Regions from separate parts of the Paenibacillus sp. J22R67 genome, predicted to be linked through region 2. Evidence: riboswitches for the same ligand, from Rfam matches in the RefSeq annotation. Region 2 holds a riboswitch; each other region holds the start of a gene.
The links. A riboswitch is a leader RNA that binds a small molecule or an ion and turns the genes downstream of it on or off. The one in region 2 is predicted to bind ZMP and ZTP.
Positions count from the first base shown of each region.

Region 1: linked by a shared signal. The riboswitch ahead of AC58VC_RS26550 (bifunctional 5,10-methylenetetrahydrofolate dehydrogenase/5,10-methenyltetrahydrofolate cyclohydrolase) and the one ahead of AC58VC_RS16215 (DJ-1/PfpI family protein) in region 2 are both predicted to bind ZMP and ZTP.
Region 3: linked by a shared signal. The riboswitch ahead of rpiB (ribose 5-phosphate isomerase B) and the one ahead of AC58VC_RS16215 (DJ-1/PfpI family protein) in region 2 are both predicted to bind ZMP and ZTP.
Region 4: linked by a shared signal. The riboswitch ahead of AC58VC_RS07745 (GNAT family N-acetyltransferase) and the one ahead of AC58VC_RS16215 (DJ-1/PfpI family protein) in region 2 are both predicted to bind ZMP and ZTP.

Region 1 is NZ_JCAUAX010000008.1:145,867-151,237, reverse strand. Features, by position in the region: gene AC58VC_RS26570 (hypothetical protein) at 1-78, shown strand, start outside; gene AC58VC_RS26565 (hypothetical protein) at 202-750, shown strand; gene AC58VC_RS26560 (GNAT family N-acetyltransferase) at 876-1,331, shown strand; gene AC58VC_RS26555 (GNAT family N-acetyltransferase) at 1,384-1,800, opposite strand; ZMP/ZTP riboswitch at 1,893-1,971, shown strand; gene AC58VC_RS26550 (bifunctional 5,10-methylenetetrahydrofolate dehydrogenase/5,10-methenyltetrahydrofolate cyclohydrolase) at 2,028-2,879, shown strand; gene AC58VC_RS26545 (CBO0543 family protein) at 2,970-3,425, shown strand; gene AC58VC_RS26540 (TolB family protein) at 3,558-4,796, shown strand.
Region 2 is NZ_JCAUAX010000003.1:934,321-939,691, forward strand. Features, by position in the region: gene AC58VC_RS16200 (MFS transporter) at 1-541, shown strand, start outside; partial or broken gene AC58VC_RS16205 (RNA polymerase sigma factor SigZ) at 825-1,002, opposite strand; gene AC58VC_RS16210 (SDR family NAD(P)-dependent oxidoreductase) at 1,215-1,871, shown strand; ZMP/ZTP riboswitch at 2,035-2,113, shown strand; gene AC58VC_RS16215 (DJ-1/PfpI family protein) at 2,173-2,721, shown strand; gene AC58VC_RS16220 (GNAT family N-acetyltransferase) at 2,853-3,224, shown strand; partial or broken gene AC58VC_RS16225 (small acid-soluble spore protein H) at 3,369-3,542, shown strand; gene AC58VC_RS16230 (alpha/beta fold hydrolase) at 3,938-4,855, opposite strand; gene AC58VC_RS16235 (manganese catalase family protein) at 5,098-5,371, opposite strand, start outside.
Region 3 is NZ_JCAUAX010000012.1:30,146-35,516, forward strand. Features, by position in the region: gene spoIIR (stage II sporulation protein R) at 1-403, shown strand, start outside; gene AC58VC_RS31455 (L-threonylcarbamoyladenylate synthase) at 474-1,541, shown strand; gene AC58VC_RS31460 (manganese efflux pump MntP) at 1,606-2,166, shown strand; gene AC58VC_RS31465 (low molecular weight protein arginine phosphatase) at 2,266-2,868, shown strand; ZMP/ZTP riboswitch at 2,926-3,006, shown strand; gene rpiB (ribose 5-phosphate isomerase B) at 3,110-3,568, shown strand; gene AC58VC_RS31475 (TIGR01440 family protein) at 3,580-4,185, shown strand; gene glyA (serine hydroxymethyltransferase) at 4,228-5,371, shown strand, end outside.
Region 4 is NZ_JCAUAX010000002.1:355,510-360,880, reverse strand. Features, by position in the region: gene AC58VC_RS07755 (SDR family NAD(P)-dependent oxidoreductase) at 1-633, shown strand, start outside; gene AC58VC_RS07750 (CBO0543 family protein) at 979-1,479, shown strand; ZMP/ZTP riboswitch at 1,544-1,623, shown strand; gene AC58VC_RS07745 (GNAT family N-acetyltransferase) at 1,674-2,747, shown strand; gene AC58VC_RS07740 (FtsX-like permease family protein) at 2,823-4,682, opposite strand; gene AC58VC_RS07735 (ABC transporter ATP-binding protein) at 4,672-5,371, opposite strand, start outside.

The DNA.
Region 1 (5,371 bases), on a different contig from region 2:
GCTGGGAGGCAAGAGCGCGAGCGAGCGCGTGCTTTTCGCAGCCGCAACGATGAAAAGCATCGTTGCAGCTGGCACTAGGCTACGCGGAGCGCCTGCAGCGACGTTGCTTTTCAGCCATCGCTCAATCATGGTAAACTCAGTAAAGGATCCTGGAAATTATTCTAGGGTCCTTTTAAATTTCAAGAAGCGGCGGGTGAAGGTTTGGATAACGCTAAATTTAACGAAGATTGGGAAGCGAATGAAATCATTATGAATCTTGCAAAGGAAGCGCTGGCAAAGGGATCACCTCCGCATGAAGTACGCGAGCTTGTGCTTCAGTCGAATGCTTTTAGAGAATGGAATTCCATGGAAAGATGCTTCGCTGTTGAATATCATGAGATATTTATATACACGGATTTACTCGGGGAGATAACGTTCAAACTTTACGATAATAACATTAGGGAAATTGCTACAGCAACAATGACAGGATTAAAAATAAATAAAGAAGCGTACAGTTGGAAGCATGAGTACGACAGATCATTTGATCAAATTGGGGTAAGAATAACGCCGGTCGAATTAGGAGTAAGCATTGGTTTGTTTTGCAAAAATATGAATTTGGCACAACCACTAGGTGTATTGGAATTTCTAGGTTTAATTACGAATAACGCAAGCTCGTTATTAAACTTAGAACTAGAGATTCTGGGGGACTTATCCAGTAAACAAAGTGAAGTCACACAATGGATAGAGGAGTTCATGAATGCACATTTATGAGGAACTGTATAAAGTAACAAATTTTATCGTTCTCATCACAAAAAGGTTTTGACCTTAGGCAAATTCATGTAAAATATAACGTAGAATTAGAGAGTAATCATAAGGAGAGATTCAGAATGACTGTTTTGGACATTAAAATTGATGATTTAACCGGTCCTGAGGTACAAACATTAATCCTTGAACATCTGAAAGGGATGTCAGAGCTTTCACCACCAGAGAGCATGCATGCCCTGAATATTGATGGGCTTAAATCACCGAAAGTCACATTTTGGAGTGCATGGGATCAAGGTCAATTAGCTGGATGCGGCGCAATGAAAGAACTTGACTCCGGACACGGTGAGATAAAATCCATGCGCACTTCGTCAGCCCATCTAAGAAAAGGGGTTGCCAAGCAGCTTCTAGAACACATCATTGGGGAAGCCAAGCAACGTGGCTATCAGCGAATAAGTCTGGAAACAGGCTCCATGGAAGCCTTTGAACCTGCAAGAAGACTTTATGAAAACTTCGGGTTTGAATATTGTCTGCCGTTTTCGGATTACACCGATGACCCGCTTAGTTCATTTATGACATTAAAACTATAAAAAAAAGGCTGCTGGACCAACAGGTCTAGACAGCCCTTTTCTATTTGATCGCCTAAGGCGTTTTCGAATAAACGAAAAATCCGCTTCTTTTTTCCCAACCCGCTGCCGTCCAGAAAGAATGGCCAAGATCATTATTTTCGAGCACAAAAATATGACATTTCTCAATGCCTATTTCTCTTAACTGAGCCAAACTCATCTCTACGAGCCGATGTCCAATCCTTTGTTTGCGGTTTTCCGGATTAACAGCTAGGTGATAGATAAACCCTCTTCTGCCATCATGCCCCGCTAAAATAGTTCCAACGATCCTTTTATCCGCTTCGCAGACGAAACAAAATCCTTTATTTCGATGCAGATAGCTCTCGATATTAGGTTTGGAATCTGCCTCACTTAATACAAGACCTTCAATCTGACTCCACAGTAAAAAGGCTTGTTCATAATCTTCGATTGTCATTTCTCGAATCGTCGACATAGATAAATTCTCCTTAGGATGTACATGTTTTATTCCATCCTATCATACGCATTGAAATCTATGTCATTAATTGTTATGATGAATTCATAGAAGCAACTGTGTGTGACTGGCGGAACATGGGTAACCATGAGGGAGCACATAGATAATCAGCCGTACGCCTGGGCAGAGGTAAGGGGATATCCCCTTACCTCTTTGCGTTTCCAATTTACTCAAAAGGGATGATTAACATGTCAGCAGAAACATTAATCTTGGATGGTAATCGAGTCGCAGACGCCATGAAGGAATCGTTGTTCAGCAGAGTAGAAAATTTGGCCGAAAAAGGAATCGTCCCTTGTTTAGCGACTGTGCTAGTCGGTGATGATCCTGCGTCAGCAACCTACGTACGGATGAAAGGAAATGCTTGCAAGCGACTCGGTATTCAATCTATTCGTGTTGTTCTTCCTGAGGACACGACTACGGAGGAGTTAATTGCGGCAATTAACAAGCTTAATGATGATGATAGCGTGCATGGTATCTTGCTGCAGCACCCAGTCCCGAAACAGATCGATGAAAGGGCAGCTTTTGAGGCGATTCATATTGATAAAGATGTCGATGGAGTGACTACATTGGGATTTGCTCAGAATGCTTTCGGATTTGCTGAGTTCCCTTCCTGCACGCCGGCGGCGATAATTGGAATTTTAGACTATTATAAAATTCCTGTTGAAGGTAAACATGCGGTTGTCATTGGAAGAAGTCCAATCCTCGGCAAACCTGTTTCTTTGATGCTGCTAAATAAGAATGCAACAGTTACGACCTGCCACTCGAAAACAGCGAATTTGGCCGATATCGTACGCTTAGGAGATATTATCGTGGCTGCAGTGGGGAAGCCGCAATTTGTTCAGGGTGATTGGCTGAAACCAGGCGCAATTGTTTTGGATGCAGGCTACAATCCTGGCAACATCGGGGATGTTGACTATGAGGCTTGTAGGAAGGTGGCTTCGGCCATTACACCGGTTCCAGCCGGGGTCGGTCCAGTGACCATAGCAACTTTACTCAAACATACGGTCGATGCTGCTGAGAAATTAGCAAGTAAACGATAAGATAACAGCGGCGTCCCAGACTTTTGTAAACAACATATTTTCGCCAACAACTGGTCATACTAGGGGATCTAGAGTGAAGAGGTGAAAATCATGCTGTTAAACATTATTGTAGGATTTTTAATCCCCTGGGTGTTTGGCATCTATCTGTATAGGAAGTCTCGCATTATTGTTTTTCTTATAAGCCCAATTACGGTCACAATAGCAGGATTAATCAATGATACGGGCTATCATTTGGAATTCTGGGACTTTACTCCATTGATTGAAAATGATGAGACACTTTCGGCTCTTCCGCTTGATTTAGGTCTTTATCCCGTTATGGCGGGTTATATGATTTATTGGATTAGGAAAAATAATCGACATGCGCTCCTGAAAATAGGCTGTTTGTGCCTAGCTACGACTTCGCTGGAATATTTGGCGTTTATTTTTGGCAAAGTAGAATACAGCAATCACTGGAATATAGGTTGGACCTTTGTATCCTATATACTTGCTTATGGCTTAGTTTATTTGTATTACAGGCTTTTGGTAAGATACGGCTATTTCAAATGATAAACTCTTAATTGCTCTTCGGGCCTTTGGTCAGTGTGAGTTGTTAAGAGTTTTTTTGTTGTTATGTATTCAGGAATAATTTGGATCAACATGTTAAAAATACTCCTGTAACAATTGAAGTGGAGGTAACGGATGAAAATAAAAATGATAGTAGTCAGCCTGTTGATTTCAGTTTTATGGTGTAAAGTCGGATTTGCTGAACCCAAGCATTCCATACAAGCTGCGTTTGTACGGGGCGGAGATCTATGGGTCAAAAAAGAGGATAAGGAGCTCCAAGTCACTCTAAATCAACTGGTGAGCGAACCCAAATGGTCGTCTGATGGGAAGTTCATTGCCTACTCTCTTGCCCTCGGAGAACAGAAGCATGAGATATGGGTGTATAGCTTGGAGATGAAAAAACATAACCGTGTGTATCCAGGCGGTGACAATTTTCAGTGGTCTCCCAATAGGAATGATCTTGCTTTTAAAATAGATGGCGTTTTGAATATCGCAAAGGTTAACCGTGATAAAGTGGAACCCTTTAAGAACGTAACACGGGGTGTGGATAACTATTCGTGGCTACCTGATGGCAGTGGATTTCTGGTATCATCACCTGCTCAGCTGCGGCCATCGGGGTGGACGAATGTTGAACTCTATATGGTTCCGACAGACGCCAAAATGGACCCTAATAAGAGCAAACATTTTTATACGCTTCCTACGGAATCACCTAGCTTTTTTGCCGTCGGCACAAGCCTATTCAAGTGGTCGAATGATAAGAAATGGATCTCGTTTACCGCGAATCCAACGGCATCTTTGTCAGCTGACGGCAATGCCTTATGTGTGTTGTCTTCGGATGGCAATCAGTTTCAGCAGATGGATAACATGCTGCATTACCCGCAATGGTTTGCATGGTCACCTACGAAAGCTAGACTTGCTTATATTGCAGGAGAAGGCCGAATGGCCGTGCAGAATAAGCATTTGAAGCTCAAGGATCTCCCTGCTATGAAGCCTGCTTCGTTTACGCCGCAAGGATTCGCCGATCGTGATTTTACATGGGAAAATGACCGAATGATTATTGTTTCAAGGTCTAAGGAGTCCAAAGAGGATGGCGATTGGCCGCTTCCCGCCTTGTATCAGGTGAGCCTTTCAAATAAAGAGCAGAAGCAACTCACTAACCCACCGGAAAAAAACGGAGACTTCGGACCGTACATGCTCAGGAAGAGTAATAAACTGACATGGATCCGGTCCGATGGCAAACATGCGGAAGTGTGGAGATCGAATCCAGATGGGAGTTATGCGGAGATCTGGATCCCTCAGTTGGATGTAGGCGTTCCTTATTATGGATGGAGTAACTGGAGCACGGTTTTGGCCTGGTATGAGCCTCATCGATAGTGTCAAATTACAAGCAGCCCGTTCGCTGACCATGCTTCGGATCTCACAGGTTTGTTGCAGAAGGCGGACGAAGCGATGTATGAGGTAAAGAGGAGTGGGAAGAATGCGATTTCTATCGCGGCTAATTGAGTGTGTTAAATGGAGTAGAATAAAAGAAGGTTGTCTCAAAAGGTAAATACCTTGAGAGCAGCCTTTTTTTATTTTTCCTATTGATTTATGGTGAATAATTGGATTAATTATGGTCTTTCACGGATGAAACTTCATGATGCTGACGAAGTAATAGTTTACATAATTTTTACTTGTTCAACGAGATGTCACAATTACAGTCGTGTAATTTTCTGCATTATGAATTTTTTTTGACTACATGTATATAAAGTTGCGATTTCATATATCTATTGCGGACCTGATCTCGTCGTGATTAGAATTCTTTGTCGTCGCCTATGATAGCGTTTTAAATGAAAATATAAAAGGGCAGTTTCATATCCTAATCATTCATGAAATACCATGTTATGTGCATAAATGTTCTGAAACTGCTTAGTAACGATGTAGTTTCGCACAATTTTTTGTGAGATTCT
Region 2 (5,371 bases):
TACTCTTGGCATCGTTGTCTTCGCCCCGGGTATCTCTTCGACGTCGTTCATCCTGTCGCTCGGCCCCTCACTGCTTAAGAAATTATTGGGCGTTTCGAGCCCGCTTGTCGCTGGCGGAATGGCATGCCTCATGTTTCTGTCGGCGACAGGTGTTCAATTTCTCCTTAAGAAGCTCTCCATCCGAAGCCAGTTCTTGATGAGCACGGCGTCTGTCTTCCTCGCCATGCTCTGCATGGCAATAGCGATTTGTACTTCCACCGTCGCTCCGCTAGTGCTGGCCGCCATGCTGGCCGGTGTTGGCCAAGGTCTCGGGCAACTCGGTGGCTTGACGCTGATCGGTTTGCATGTACCCGAGCATCGCAGAGCTGAAGCAAATGCGGTTCTTAACATCGGTGGCTATATTCCTGCCGCGATCCTCCCCGTGTGTACGGGCTACCTAATCGACTATACGGGATTGGCCATAGGAGCGACTAGCTTTGCCGTAATTCTAACTACGGCTGCCATGATTGCGGCAGGGTTTGTACGAGTAAAGTTGCGGTAACTGATTTGAAGGGACGAAGCTTGAACCATTTGCACAATAACCCATTTTTTGATTGGAGAGAAGTTTATTAGCTGTTTGTTAAGAGATGAGCGTGATGGTAGCTTAGAATATCTGATCAAAAGTGGGGGGATACGCTAACGGATTTTTTTTATTCCATAGACATCAGGAGAAGGTTGCCAACAGCGTTGATCGGCAGCCTTTTCAACTAAAGGGATAGTGCAAAAGAAAGTGTTTAATCCTCACATACTATCTATCTTAGTTACCCTTCTTGTTCGTTGGTTGATCAAGAAGGGTAACGCCATTTGATGTGAAAATCGATAATGTTCCCGTAGTGATCCGATTCAATATGGCAGCAACCAGTCAGCAACTCCTTTAGCATCTCACGCCCGCGCTGTACTCTTGATTGCCCCCGAATAGGAGATCCCAAGCTGTTCACTCAATTCTTTCTGGGAAATTCCTTTCAGAATTATGGTTTAGGAAAGGTAGTCTATTTACATCCGGGTCACAGGGCAGATTCTTTCAGACCAGAAGCTATCAAACGGCTCATTCTAAATAGCGCACGTTGGATTGCTAAACTCGAACAAGAGTAATGAATATTTTTTCGCTTAAGTTTGATAAATTATTATAAATAGGTTATTTCTAAACTAATATCTGAAAGCAAGGTGTGGTAGGAATGAGCGATAAGCCTTTATTAGTCATCGTCGGTTCTGGGCCGGGAGTAAGCTCAGATATAGCCAAGAAATTTGGAAGCAATGGCTTCCGAGTAGTTCTCATAGCAAGAACCAAACCATCATTGGAAAGCAGCTTGAAAGATCTTCGACAGTTATTTATTGAATCGCACGGAATTTCAGCAGATGCATCGGATCCAGAGTCATTAAAAACAGCCTTTGAACAAATAAAAAATCAATATGGAGCCACCGATGTGTTGGTATATAATGCAGCACACATCGTACCAGGGGATCCCCTTTCGATAACCGAACACCAGCTTATTGAAGATTTTAAGGTAAACACTGTCGGTGCGCTGACCAGCGCTCAACAAGTCATCCCGGATATGGTCGAACGAAGACAAGGGACGCTCTTTTTCACAGGAGGCGATATTGCGCTGATTCCAAACCCACTTTATGCTTCTTTATCCGTTGGCAAAGCCGCACTCCACTCGCTTGCGCATTCAATGGCTGAGACGTTATCTCCATACGGAATTTATGTAGGTCAGGTTCTAATCGCTGATCATGTTAAAAAGGGGACGTTTTACGATCCGGACAGGATAGCCGATGTGTATTGGGAATTATATAACAAAAAAGACCAGAGGGAATATTTGTTTAGGGAGTGATTATTGACGTTGTTATATTCAACGAACGTAAGAACTATAGTTCAATCACGACATGAAGGCAGCCGCACACGATCGGCTGCCTTTGCCTGTTGAAGTAACGGGCAGAAAAACGTAATAATTAACTTGATTATTTTAGATTTTCCCGATTACAATAAAGTAAATATTTGGTATATATAACTGGCGAAACGTGGAGTACCACGAGGAAGCACATATTTCATACGCCGTTCGCCTGGGCAAAGTATTTGATCTAAGATCAGATGCTTTTTTTTGTATCCATCCATGAAAGGGACGGTGTTATGGAATGAAATTAGCTTATATTCTTTTTGACAAGATGACAACATTGGATTTTGTCGGTTTCTATGACGCAGTATCTTGGCTAAAAATTCTAAATGCTAAAGAAGATGTGTCATGGGATCTGTGTGCAAAGCGCGAGGAGATTACAGATGATCGTGGTATGACAATAAAGATAAAGCATATTAGCCCAGATTTGTCTAAGTATGATTTGATATTTATCCCCGGCGGAATGTCTACTAGAGAATTGAGATACGGTAAAGAGTTTGTTTCTTGGATACAAAGTGCTCGAGATGTGGAATACAAAGTGTCTGTTTGTACAGGTGCTTTGCTTTTAGGTGCCGCTGGGTTCTTAACAGATAAAATGGCGACAACGAACCCATCTGCATACGAATTGTTGACTCCTTATTGCGCAGAGGTTATTAAGGCCCGATTTGTACGGGATGGGAATATTTTTACTGGTGGAGGCGTTTCTGCTTCAATTGATTTAGGATTGTATCTTGTTGAATCACTTACGAATATGGAAGTGGTTAAAAAGGTCCAAAAGCTGATGGATTAACCTTACTATCAGGCGGGGAAATTGTCTAATATTTTCATGCCACACACTAGTAATGAAAACTGTTAACTTAAGGATCACGATTGAATGTTGTACTAATTTAATAGCTTTCTATATTCAAGGGGGGAACAGGTTTGATTATACGTTTATTGGAAGATAATGACCGAAGTCATGTTGAGAATATTATGGCAAATCATCCGCTTCAATTTCCAAATTTCATCATTGAGAAATACCCACTTAGGTGGGCTGAGTTTCTGGAGAAACAGGATAATAAGATTTGCGGGTATTACGTGGCACATACCGATATTGTTCTCGGTCATGCTGGATATATTTTCGATTTTGAAAAAGGTCTTTATGAAATAGTTGGGGTAGCAGTTCATAAGGATAGTCAACGTAAGGGGATAGGAAAAGCGTTACTTGAAACTATATGTAATCAGGTTCAACTACTTGGCGGGAACAAGGTGATTCTACATACTTTGGGGCATGATGCTCAGGAAATACATTAATGATATATGATAAACAGCATCCGGCGTAGTGCCATTCCAGCTCGGAAAATATAGGGCACCACAGTATATTTGTACGTGCCTTTCCATGAATAGATCCTTTCACATACACAAATAATGTAACTAGTACGTGAAGGAGGCCGGAAAATGAATAATCAACGCGCACAAGAGATTGCAGTTTCACCTACCATGGTTGATGTCACTTATAACGGGAAGCCAATCTACATTCAACATGTCGACGAAGAGAATGAAACCGCAAGAGTTTATCCTTTGGATCAACAAGAAAATGAGCAAAGCGTCCCTTTAAGCAGTTTAGTCGAGAGCTCTCAAATGTTAGATATGGAAGACATTAAAATGGTATGCCCATCCCCTAAATAATTGAAAAGATGATATTAAATGCGTACCTATTGCAACCGAGAGTTCAATATCAACATGAGAAGGCAACGGACTAAATCGGATCCGTTGCCTTTTCTCAACGAAGGGCAGTTTAGCTTCAAGACTGACTTTGCGTAGCCTCTTTCCGCGAATAGCGCCGCCGCCGAATGAAGGAACAGCTTGCGCCGCTCCTCGCAATATGCCATGCGCGGCCGGACCGCTATCACATGGCCAGTGACGGACGTCCGCTCTCGGGACTGTTTGGCAGAGCTCTCATTTCGACACGGCGCAATCGGCGTAAGCCTGTGGCGGAAAGTCCGCGCGCTGCGAGCTTGCCAGCATCAACCCTCGATTTCGGCTCGAAGCTCATCTGCGGTCAGCTTTGGTGCCTGCAGATGCGGATAATGGCCGAGACCAGGGAGAATCGTAAGCTTTAAATTATTACGCTCAGCGAACTCGACGCCCATTTCCTTCATGACGTAGCTATCCTTTTCGCCCCACACGACTTTTACGGGCACTTTGAGCTTCGTCATATTGGCTTCAAAATAGTCCTGGTCGCGGGTGAAGTGAGAGTAGTAGTGATAGAACGCGTCGGCCGCAGTGATATCGCCGTCCCACCCTTTCGCTATATCGTCCCTAAACTCTTGGGGCAACATGTAGCGCTTTTCTGTCGGATTGTCGCGGAAGAACGTGTTTTCCAGGATTTCATCTCGGGTCTGGTTCATCGCAGCACGCACGACATCGGACGAGGGCTTAGATTTCAGGGCCGCAAGGTTTTCCCACATGTACTGCGGCCGGTTGAACGGCGCAAAATCTCCGACGATGATCTTCCTCGCGATATGTGGCTGTTCCAGGGCGGCCAGCAACACCGGCAAAGCCCCAATATCGGTCGCGTAAATCACCAGCTTCGAGCTGTCGATACCGGAAGCGCGGATATATTGTTCCAACACCTGGGCATAGTCTTTCGGTGCGTAGGAAAAGCGCTCGGCGCTCGGACGTGAGGATTGTCCGTAACCAGGCCAGTCAAACGCATGAACCTCATAATCGCTGGACAGAGATTCGGCAATCTGCTTCCACGAATATATCGATTCTGGGAAGCCGTGTAGGAACAACACCGTAGCCTTTGGATGGACAGGACGATAGACCATATGACGAAGCTTGATATCCGAATTGACCTGCAACTCGTCAATCTCCATCTTTGGCGACGGTGCTAGTTCCAGTTTTGCGGCTCCTGCCGCCTTTGTGGTGTCTAGGTTCATAAGATTTTTCCGCCTTTACCTTTATAATCTCTTGCATAGATGCGGCCTTGTCCACGATCGATGTGACGCTCTGTAAAGTTAGTGTTCATTGTGTTGTTCCCATCCTTCTAGTTAATGTACTTAAATATGATGTTCTGTCTTTTGAGCTGGATGAAATTTTCCATAATGATAACAGCTAAGTCCATCCTAATAAATAGGCTTACTTCTGCTGATTCAGGAGTAAGCCTATAAGTATGAAAGCTTTAAACATACATATCTTGCAATCCTGGGCTATGCTCATTTGGCATGTCAGGTAAGTTAGGCACTGGGAATCCCATCGGTGGCGGGGTAACTAATAGCTGGCCTTTATTTCTACTTGGCGATGCACCTTGGAAAACCTCACCAATGCGCGTATCATCTAAACGGAAATTAAACTGCATATTATGATAACCCATATCTACAAATTTTCTGCATTCCGGATACTTATTAATATCGTAATTAGGAACTGGGAAAAGTTTTCCCCAATCTACACCTAAC
Region 3 (5,371 bases), on a different contig from region 2:
ACTTGGCAAAGTGCCTTTCCCAACGAAAATGTACGGTAACGAAGTTTATCCTGCAGGTGATTATGAGGCGCTTCGCGTCACGATTGGCAGCGGGGAAGGTCAGAATTGGTGGTGTGTGCTATTTCCACCGCTTTGCTTTGTAGATTCTGTTTCAGGAGAAGCGGTGGCAGCTGCCGCTGTTGTAGCCAAAACAGAAACTTCACCTGCACCAACAGCAAAAACAAAAGACAGTAAAGTAGCTCAACCAACGGTTAAACAAGCCAAAGAGTTGAAAGTAAGCGCCGAAGAGCAAGTGAAGCCTGCTATTGCTGATGCTACTACTGATGCTGCTGCAGACTCACAGCCCAAAGTGAAATTTTTCATCTGGGAAATGACTAAAAAAATCGTTTCATGGTTTAGCTAATATTTTGATTTAGTTAATACGTTGTTTAGTTAATACCTACAATTCATTTTGGAAGTAAGGATGATAGATCGTGACAAAATACTGGAAAGTTGACCTGGATAGGGTCAGTGACAGCGGTGGAGAAATATTGGATGCCGCAGCGCTTCTGCGGAGCGGGGACACCGTAGCTTTCCCAACGGAAACAGTATATGGCCTTGGTGCTGATGCTACAAATACCTCTGCGGTAGAACGTATTTTCTCAGCGAAAGGACGGCCATCGGATAATCCACTGATCGTTCACATCGCGGATGCTGGGCAGCTCTCAGATCTTATTGAGCCTGGCAGTGTCACGCTTGATCATTATAGGCTTATGGAGACTTTCTGGCCTGGCCCTCTTACTATTGTGCTGCCTGTGAAAACAGGTAGCATTTCGTCGTTGGTGACTGCCGGTCTTACGACCGTAGGCGTTCGTATACCTGATCATCCTGTGGCCCTAGAGCTTCTTCGCAAAGCAGAACTTCCTATTGCAGCGCCAAGCGCCAACAGCTCAGGCCGACCGAGTCCAACGCTGGCTTCACATGTTCGAGAAGATCTTGATGGTCGAATCGGAGGCATTGTGGATGGCGGCGGGACGGGCGTTGGTGTTGAATCGACGGTGATTCAGTTTGTAGATGGCAGGCTGTATATTTTACGTCCAGGCGGGGTTACGGCAGAGCAGCTGCAGTCCACGCTGCCAGCTATTCGCATTCATGAGGCTGAACGGGAAGATGTGCAAGTTTCAGAAACACCCCGTGCTCCGGGAATGAAGTATACGCATTATGCGCCGAAGGGATACATGCATATCGTATATGGAGACGATGCAGCTGCGGTGGCTGCTTGGATTCAGCGCGACATTCAAGCCGCTACAGAACGCGGGGAATCGACGGGTATCCTTACTTTTGAGGAGAGAGCCTCTCAGTTTGAAGCTGATTTGGTCATACCCTGTGGCTCGTTAGCTGAACCAGAAACGATTGCTCAGGAGCTGTACGCCGCATTAAGGCAATTTGACCAGCAAGGGATTCAGTATATTGTCGCAGAAGGCTGCCCAGAAACAGGGATTGGTCAGGCAATTATGAATCGTCTGCGCAAGGCAGCCGGTCACCGGCTTGTACGTGTTTAGCTAGCATGATTCCCAGTTTGTCCGCATATCTTGGTTAAGAAAGCGGACAAGGGGGACAGCACTTATGCTCGTAAATGGCGTTGAATTTGGACAAATAATCACCATATTCATCATGGCGTTAGCCTTGGGTTTGGATGCTTTTTCCTTGGGAATCGGTATCGGCATGAAGGGGATTCGCTTGGTGGATATTTTTAAAATAAGCATGGTGATTGGACTTTTTCATATCATAATGCCATTAATGGGCATTTTCATGGGGCAATATGTCTCGCTTCTCCTTGGTAATGTGGCTGCTGCAGCTGGCGGATGTTTGCTCATTCTTTTGGGTTCCCATATGGTGTATAGTTCAATTAGAGGAGAGGAAGCAACTTCTCTTGATCATAGGTCCTTATGGGGGCTGACGATTTTTGCGCTTAGTGTCAGTATAGATTCGTTCTCGGTAGGTGTATCCCTAGGGATGTTTGCGACGGATATCCTGTTAACCGTGCTTATATTTGGTTTGTTCGGCGCGTTGCTCTCCGTAGCTGGATTATTGGTTGGCAGACGGGTGAACGGCTGGGTTGGCGAGTATGGCGAAGCGTTTGGCGGGCTTATTCTGCTCGCGTTTGGGATCAAGTTTTTGCTATGATACAATAGAGGCGGGGCAGGCTCTGCCTATGTTTCTTAGAAAGTTTCAGCTTATGCTTACGAAGAAAACTTTCCTACGGAAAGTTCTTAGGAGGATCTCATGTTGCGAATTCTATTTGTCTGTACAGGAAATACGTGCCGCAGTCCATTAGCCGAAGGTTTGCTGCGTATCAGGGTGCACCAAGAAGGACTTGCGGCGGAAGTTCGTTCAGCTGGCGTATCCGCGATGACGGGCACTCCGATCTCCCGAAATAGTGCAGCGCTGCTACAAGAAGCAGGGTTCAAAGAGTCTATTCGTTCATTAGCCATTCAGGAGTCTGAGGTGAAGTGGGCAGATCTCATTTTGACCATGACGATGGGGCATAAACGTACGGTTATCCAGCGCTTCCCGGGTGCGATTGATAAGATTTTTACACTCAAAGAATATGTAGAGGACGATCATCGAATCCTTCAGGCAATTGAGGAAAGGGAGAAGCTGGTGACGGAAGTTCAGCTTAAGCAAGCTCTTTCACAAGCGATAACAGTCGAAGAGAGAAATCGGATTTATCTGCTTGAAGATTCAATTCCGGATTACGATATTTCTGACCCTTACGGCGGCCCATTGGAGGTTTACCGGCAGACGGCGAATGAAATTAGCGGGAGTTTAGATAAATTGGTTAAAAAACTTCGTGAGCGAAAAGATGACCCGCAGTCTGGGAAATGATTTGCGTAAGACATCTTTACACCTCGCGTATAATGCGATAAGATGGATCTATCAAGCAAGACTCAATGTAACTGGCGACGAGTGGGAGTAACCACAATGGAGCATTGAGCTATACGGCCGGTCGCCTGGGCAAAAGAGCAACGCGCTATTTCTAGCGTGTCCGCTCTTTTTTTCGTTTTCTGGTGGACTTTGGGATATAATAGAATGGTCGAATTCGAACAAGCAAAGGAGCGTTCTATTCATGAAAATTGCCTTAGGTGCGGATCATGCAGGCTACCGTTTGAAAGATGTTATCATTCCTTTTATTGAATCATTAGGCCATCAGGTCATAGATTATGGGTGCAGCTCTGCAGATTCCGTTGATTATCCGGATTATGCGATGAAGGTTTGTGACGATGTGGTCTCAGGCGAAGCTGACAAGGGAATTCTGATCTGCGGAACAGGTATCGGGATGTCGATCGCCGCGAATAAGGTTCCAGGTATCCGTTGCGCGCTGGTCCACGATCTATTTTCTGCTAAAGCTACACGGGAGCACAATGATACGAATGTACTTGCTTTAGGCGAGCGTGTCATCGGACCGGGTGTTGCCGAGGAAATCGTGAAAATTTGGCTGGAAACAGAGTTTTCGCAAGGTGTTCGTCACCAGAACCGTATTAACAAGTTGCAAAGCATTGAAGATCGCTTCGCGATTCATCCATAAGGGTGGCCACCATGACAAATTCCATACTTCACACGATCGCAGAGGATTTGGAAGCAAATCTTCGTGAGTTGGTTAAGGTGGGCAATCTAAGGCCAGGACAAATTCTGGTCATTGGTACGAGCACGAGTGAAATACTCGGTCATCGGATTGGGACATCGGGTACGCTGGAAGCAGCTCGGCCGATTTTTGAAACAGCGCAGCGCATATGCCGTGAGTTCGGTTTGCATCTGGCTTTTCAATGCTGCGAGCATTTGAACCGCGCACTTGTCATTGAGGAAGATCTATTCGCGATCTCCCCTCAGCTTGAGCCTGTGTCGGTCATTCCGGTGCCAAAAGCCGGCGGTTCAATGGCCTCATATGCGTATCGTCACTTCGCGAAGCCTGTTGTCGTTGAGACCATTCAGGCACACGCTGGGATCGATATTGGCAGCACGCTGATCGGGATGCATTTGCGTAGGGTTGCTGTGCCTGCACGGCCGCCCGTGCGGAATATGGGTCATGCTTATGTGACTATGGCGTTTACACGACCTAAGCTGATTGGCGGCACAAGAGCTGTCTACACACCAGAGGCTGCCGAGCAGCTTTATCAGCAAGCCGCGCCAGATGCGGATTGCTAGGTTAACTTATAGATATAAACTATCCTTTAGGAGGAATTCCATATGACAAACTTTCTAAGTAAACAAGATCCAAAAATCGTAGAAGCAATGAATCTAGAGCTTGGTCGTCAACGCGACAAAATTGAGCTTATCGCATCTGAAAACATCGTAAGCGAAGCAGTGCTTGAAGCGATGGGTACAGTGCTGACAAACAAATACGCTGAAGGTTACCCAGGCAAAAGATACTACGGCGGCTGCGAATACGTAGACATCGTAGAAGATATCGCTCGCGACCGCGCGAAGGAGCTTTTCGGAGCTGAACATGCGAACGTTCAACCGCACTCTGGTGCGCAAGCGAACATGGCTGTTTACTTGGCAGCTCTAAACCCTGGTGACACGGTTCTGGGTATGAACCTGGCACATGGTGGTCACTTAACACACGGCAGCCCTGTTAATGCTTCCGGTATTCTATACAACTTCGTTGCTTACGGCGTTAGTGAGAAGGATTTCCGCATCGACTATGACGATGTTCGTAAAGCAGCATTCAAACATAAACCTCGCATGCTTGTTGCTGGTGCAAGTGCATACCCGCGCACGATCGATTTCGAAGCACTAGCTTCCATCGCTAACGATGTAGGCGCATTGTTCTTCGTGGATATGGCGCATATTGCTGGACTAGTTGCAGCTGGTTTGCACCCTAACCCAGTGCCGCATGCACATTTCGTTACAACGACAACGCACAAAACGCTTCGCGGTCCTCGCGGCGGTATGATTCTTACGCGCAAAGCTTGGGCGGCTGCGATTGACAAAGCTGTATTCCCTGGTTCCCAAGGTGGTCCTTTGATGCACACAATTGCGGCAAAAGCCGTTTCCTTCGGTGAAGCTCTCCAACCGGAATTCAAAACTTACGGCCAAAACGTCATCAACAACGCGCAAGCATTGGCGACTGCACTGACAGCTGAAGGCATTAACCTTGTATCCGGCGGTACGGATAACCACTTGATGCTGATTGATCTGCGTAACCTGAACATTACAGGTAAAGACGCTGAGCACGTGCTTGATGAAATCGGTATTACGGCGAACAAAAATGCGATTCCTTTTGACCCAACTAGCCCGTTCATCACTAGCGGTATCCGTTTAGGTACACCGGCTGTTACTTCCCGCGGTATGAATGAAGAAGCTATGCAAACCATCGCGAAAGTAATTG
Region 4 (5,371 bases), on a different contig from region 2:
GAGTTTTCGGATACCTCCCCTCAGAGTGCTACAGCTGATATTGTGGATAAGCAGCAAAGAGAAGCTTTATTTGCCAAATATCCATCTATCGATATACTGGTTAACAATATGGGCATTTATGAAATTATGTCCTATGAGGATGTTGAAGATGAGGTTTGGGAGAAATATTTTCGCACGAATGTACTTGCCGCTAATGGTTTATCCAAATATTATTTGCCGAAAATGTTGAAAAATAAGTATGGACGAATCATCTTTATAGCAAGTGAAGAAGCGATTATGCCTTCAGGTCTAATGCCGCAATACGCCATGACCAAATCGATGTTATTATCACTGTCCAAAAGTTTATCTAAACTTACGATAGGAACGGAAGTTACATCCAATACGATCATGCCAGGTCCAACGCTTTCCGAAAATGTGTATCAAATCATTGAAAGTTTATTTCCCGAGAATATGGCATTTAGTGAAAAAGAGAAAAAGTTTATGGCAGCCAACCTGCCTCACTCCGAAATACAGCGATTTATTCAGCCTTTTGAAATAGGCAGACTTGCTGCATTCGTATGCAGTCCTTATGCGTCCGCGTTTAAAGGAGCTCCAATACGGATGGATGGGGGTATGGTGCCGACCATCTTTTGATACCTACAGAAGGAAACCATTCCCGTATTTTGCTCATCGTATTATTCTATTTACGTGGGCGAATGCTCATCTTAGGAGATAATGAGGGGGGCACTTTGTATGATTACACTCAGAAAAATCACACTTGAAAACCGGCGTTCCATATTTACGACTAATGATTGATAAACGATACCAGAACCGGGGGTATGGCCGGGAAGCCATGGAAAGCTGCGGGTTCCGCGACAATGGGGAAGTTTTCAACAGTGAGTCAATTACTGTATTATCACTCTAATTTGCGTATACCCTTAAATGGATTAGGGAATTATAACTTGTAAAACGAAAGATTCAGTGTTATGAGGTAATCAAATGCTTTTCATTGCTATGGCAATAATAATAATACTTGCAGCATGGCGTTGGGGAGACTGGCGAAATTGGCAAAAATACCATGCTACGATACTGTATTTCTTGCTTGGAGACATATTCTATTTGTTGCTTACCTATCATTATCCGCTATGGCAGCATCAGCCAAAACCGCCAATTCATAGTTATATCGGTACCGAGATGTGCTGTTTGGTATGTTTCGCAGCCACAACACTGATATTTCTAGGTAAATATCCTAAAGGAATTGCGAAGTCAACTTTATGGATTGGATTATGGGTGGTCATTTACTCTTTTATTGAGGTCATTTACTTGCTCACAGGAGCGATTATACATTTTAACGGTTGGACGATGCTTTATTCCGTTCTCTTCAATATCATCACCTTTCCTTTGCTTCGGTTACATTATTGCCGACCATTAGTTGCGTACGCGATTACTATACCAATTGTTATAGCATTATTATTTATATTTAAAGTTCCAATTCGATGAATCAAGGAAAATGGTGTTTTCATCTAGACGACTTTCATTTTTCTAAGTATAATAAAAGGGAATTTCTGGTACGCGTAACTGGCGAAACGTAGAGGACTACGGGGGAGCGCGTATGACGTACAGCCGATCGCCTGGGCAGAGCGTTTGATCCAATGGGTCAGATGCTCTTTTTATTTTCTAGGGAGATGATGACGATGAAGAGGGCAAGGAATGTCGGAGTTCTGTTGTATAAAAGGGTAGATACGTTGGATTTTACCGGTCCTCATGATGTGTTTGGAGTCGCTGGGTACTTGGGTAGCGAATTTCAGGTCTTTACAGTTGCCGAAAAAGAAATCCCTGTGACAACCGTTAGCGGCATCACGATCACGCCACGGTATAGCTTTGATGACTGCCCAGCGATTGACATTCTCATCGTGCCCGGAGGGTTGGGAGCCCGTACAGAAATAACCAACTCAAGACTGATCACCTGGATTCGCGAGGTGGCGAGTCAAGCCTCAATTGTGCTTTCGGTATGTACCGGAGCGCTGTTGCTGGCGAAAGCTGATTTGTTGAAGGGGCTTCGAGTGACAACGAACCGGAAAGCATACGACCTTTTACGGGGCATGGTGTCACCAGATACAAAAGTTGTTGAGAATGTCCGGTATGTCGATAATGGCAAAATTGTCATGTCCGGCGGTGTAACAACAGGGTTCGACGCTGCCTTACATGTTGTGGCGCGGATGTCTAGCGAAGCATTGGCGCTGGAAACGGCTGCGCTTTTAGAATACATTTGGCATGGTAGGTTGGACATACGAAGAGCGATGTTGGAAGATGGAGAAGCGGTGCGTAATCTATTGGTCAGTGCGGCACGGTGGATTGAGCGGACCCAGGGTATTGTGCAGTGGCGCGAAGAAAGGTTTACACAGGCCTATGTGTCCGAACTGATCGAGCAGAATGAGTTATTTGTGGCGCATATGGAGGGTGTGCCTGTCGGCTGCCTATCCGTTCATTGGAAGGATGAAGAGATTTGGGGGGAACGGTTCCACGAAGATGCTGGGTATGTACATCGACTTGCCGTTTCCCGGGACTACCCTGGTATGGGAATAGGTACACGGCTACTCAATTGGGCAGAGGGTTATGCCAGAGAACAAGGCAAATCCTGGCTGCGTCTAGATTGCATGGCTGGCAACGCGGCGCTCAATCGCTATTACATCCGTGAAGGATTCACGTTTTGTGGTCGCTATGAAGCTCAAGGCTGGGCCGCAAGCTTGTACGAACGACGTATTTAAAGTGCGCTACAATTGTTTGAGCATGTAAAATGCCATTGCTAGAAGAAAACTTCTATCAATGGCACTTTTTTTGCTTCAGCTGAAGTTTAGATGTCTTTTTATCACATTCAAATAATTTTTTCTAATAAACAAGAAATAAACGATCTGAAGGAACAAGAAGATGCCCATGACGGTGAACGCGGCTGCACCAACTTCCAACTTAAATATCCTTTGCAAGGCTCCTAAAGCAACGACGGAATGCATAGTGGCCACGAAGTAAGGAAACAGGAACAATACACCAATTTCGATTGAAACAACTTTTTTCATTTCTTTAAAAGTTAAACCGATGTTATGCAATTGCTTATATTTCTGTTTATCACTTTCCTGATCCATGTAAAACTTGTTGTAAATAAAACTTCCTGAAGCTACGAAGAAGATGACGCCTAAGAATATCGATAAGAACATAATTGTGCCGTATGCTCTTTTTTCAGTTTCATAAATATGAGATTTGGATAAAAATAACGCTCTCTGACTATCGCCATATTTCTTCTCATATTCATCATAGATGACGTAGGTGTCAGACCAATCCTTGACATGAAACGCATACTGGGGTTGGGCTTGTTCAACCTCTGCAATGCGATCAAATACCTGATCGGTAACGACATAAATCGTTTGAAATTGATCTTGTAATAAATTCACTCGTACTTCGTCTATGATTCGGATGTTATTTCCTTCAAACGATAGGCGATTTGCAAGATCGTTTTCCGTAGGAGGGACGATTTTAATGGCTTCTTGCTCTTGCAGTGATACGGTTTTCAAGTTTAATTGCTTCGCGAATTGATTATAAAGGCTTGCTTTTATAACGGGAAACGAAGATTCATCCTCTTGGGTAAGATGTTTCATAGTCACAGTTATTTTTTCATACTGAAAATGATTATTCTTTAACTGATCTTCAATAAATCGGATCTCGTCTGCCGCGGATGGATGATTACCGAATGATTGATAAGTAAATGCCAGCGGATATCGAGTGTCAATATCATGAAGTGTATTCGCCCAAAAGGCATAAGAGGCGCCGCTCAAAACCACAGCTGCTGTAGATGTGATGGTAATAATAAAGAACATTCTGGCATTGTCCCGTATGCGATAGAACAAATTGGATACCCAGATTAGATTTGTGCTTTTTAAATAATAGAGCCTGTTCTTTTTTAATAAATCAATTGTATAAACGCTGAACTGCGAAAATAATAAATAAGTGGCAAAGACGATGATGCCGATGATCATTAAAATTAATTTCTCCAGATTCCCTTTTATCGGAATAAAGGATAAGACATATCCAACAATTAGTAAAAGTAATCCAAAGATAGCAATGAGTTTTGAAAATTTAGGAGCGGGCTTAGCGGCCTTCGTCGCTCTTAGCAGACGTAAAATATCTTTCTCCTTTACGATCCATGATGTAAATAAGGAAACAAATACCCCTAGCAGCAAGAAGCATCCAAGCGTGATAAGAATTGCTTTTAACGGAAAATAAAAAGGCAAAGATTGAAGTCTCAAGAGTTTCTCGATGATGATCAGAAATAATTTGGAGAACACTAAGCCCGTAATGATGCCGCCGATTGTTGCCGCGACACTGATGATCATATTTTCAATGGTGATCATCTTGAGATGCTGCCTCCTGGATATGCCGAGGATATATAGAATACCGAATTCCTTATACCTCTTTTTCAGTAATACACCAATTGAATAAAACACAAAGAAAAACAAAAATAAATAAGCAATGATTTCAGCTCCCAAAAGGGATACCTTGATGTAGGATTTAAATATTCCTTTATCTGGATGAAGAATGAACATGGTCAAAGAGAAGAATAAGGTAACGGAAATCAATGTACTTAAGAAATACGCGAAGTAGGCTTTTCCATTGCGCAGGACATTTCTGGTCGCAAACTGTTTAAAATCCATGAGTTGCTCCTCCCAAAAGTGAAAGCACATCGATAATCTGTTGATAAAATTGCGGTCTTCTGCCGCCGTTATGAATTTCATTAAAGATGGTGCCATCTTTGATGAAAATGATCCTGCCGCAATAACTGGCAGCAACAGGGTCATGCGTCACCATAATCGTAGTAAGCTGTTGTTCTTTGTTAATCTTCTCAAATAGTTCCATAACGGTTCTTGCTGCTTTTGAGTCCAAATTTCCCGTTGGTTCATCAGCGAGTAGAAGAGAGGGATTATGGATAATGGCTCTGGCAATAGCCGTTCTTTGAGCTTCGCCTCCGGAGACTTCGTAAGTTCTTTTGTCTAGAAGATGTTCTATACCCAAAGTTTTGGCGATACTTTGCAATCTTCTATCCTGCTCAATCAGAGAAATTCTATCCAGGGTAAGAGGTAAAACCACATTCTCCCCAATGGTTAAGGTATCAAGCAAATTAAAATCTTGAAATACAAAGCCAAGTTCTCTGCGTCTAAAGAGTGCTAATTCATCTCCCTTCAACTCTATAGGATGGAGGCCATTAATTAAAATGTCTCCTGTTGTGGGCTGATCAACCGTAGAGATCATATTTAGTAACGTCGTCTTACCGCTGCCGGAAGGTCCCATCACTCCTACGAATTCTCCGGGTTCAACGGATAAACTAATTTGATTTAAAGCATGA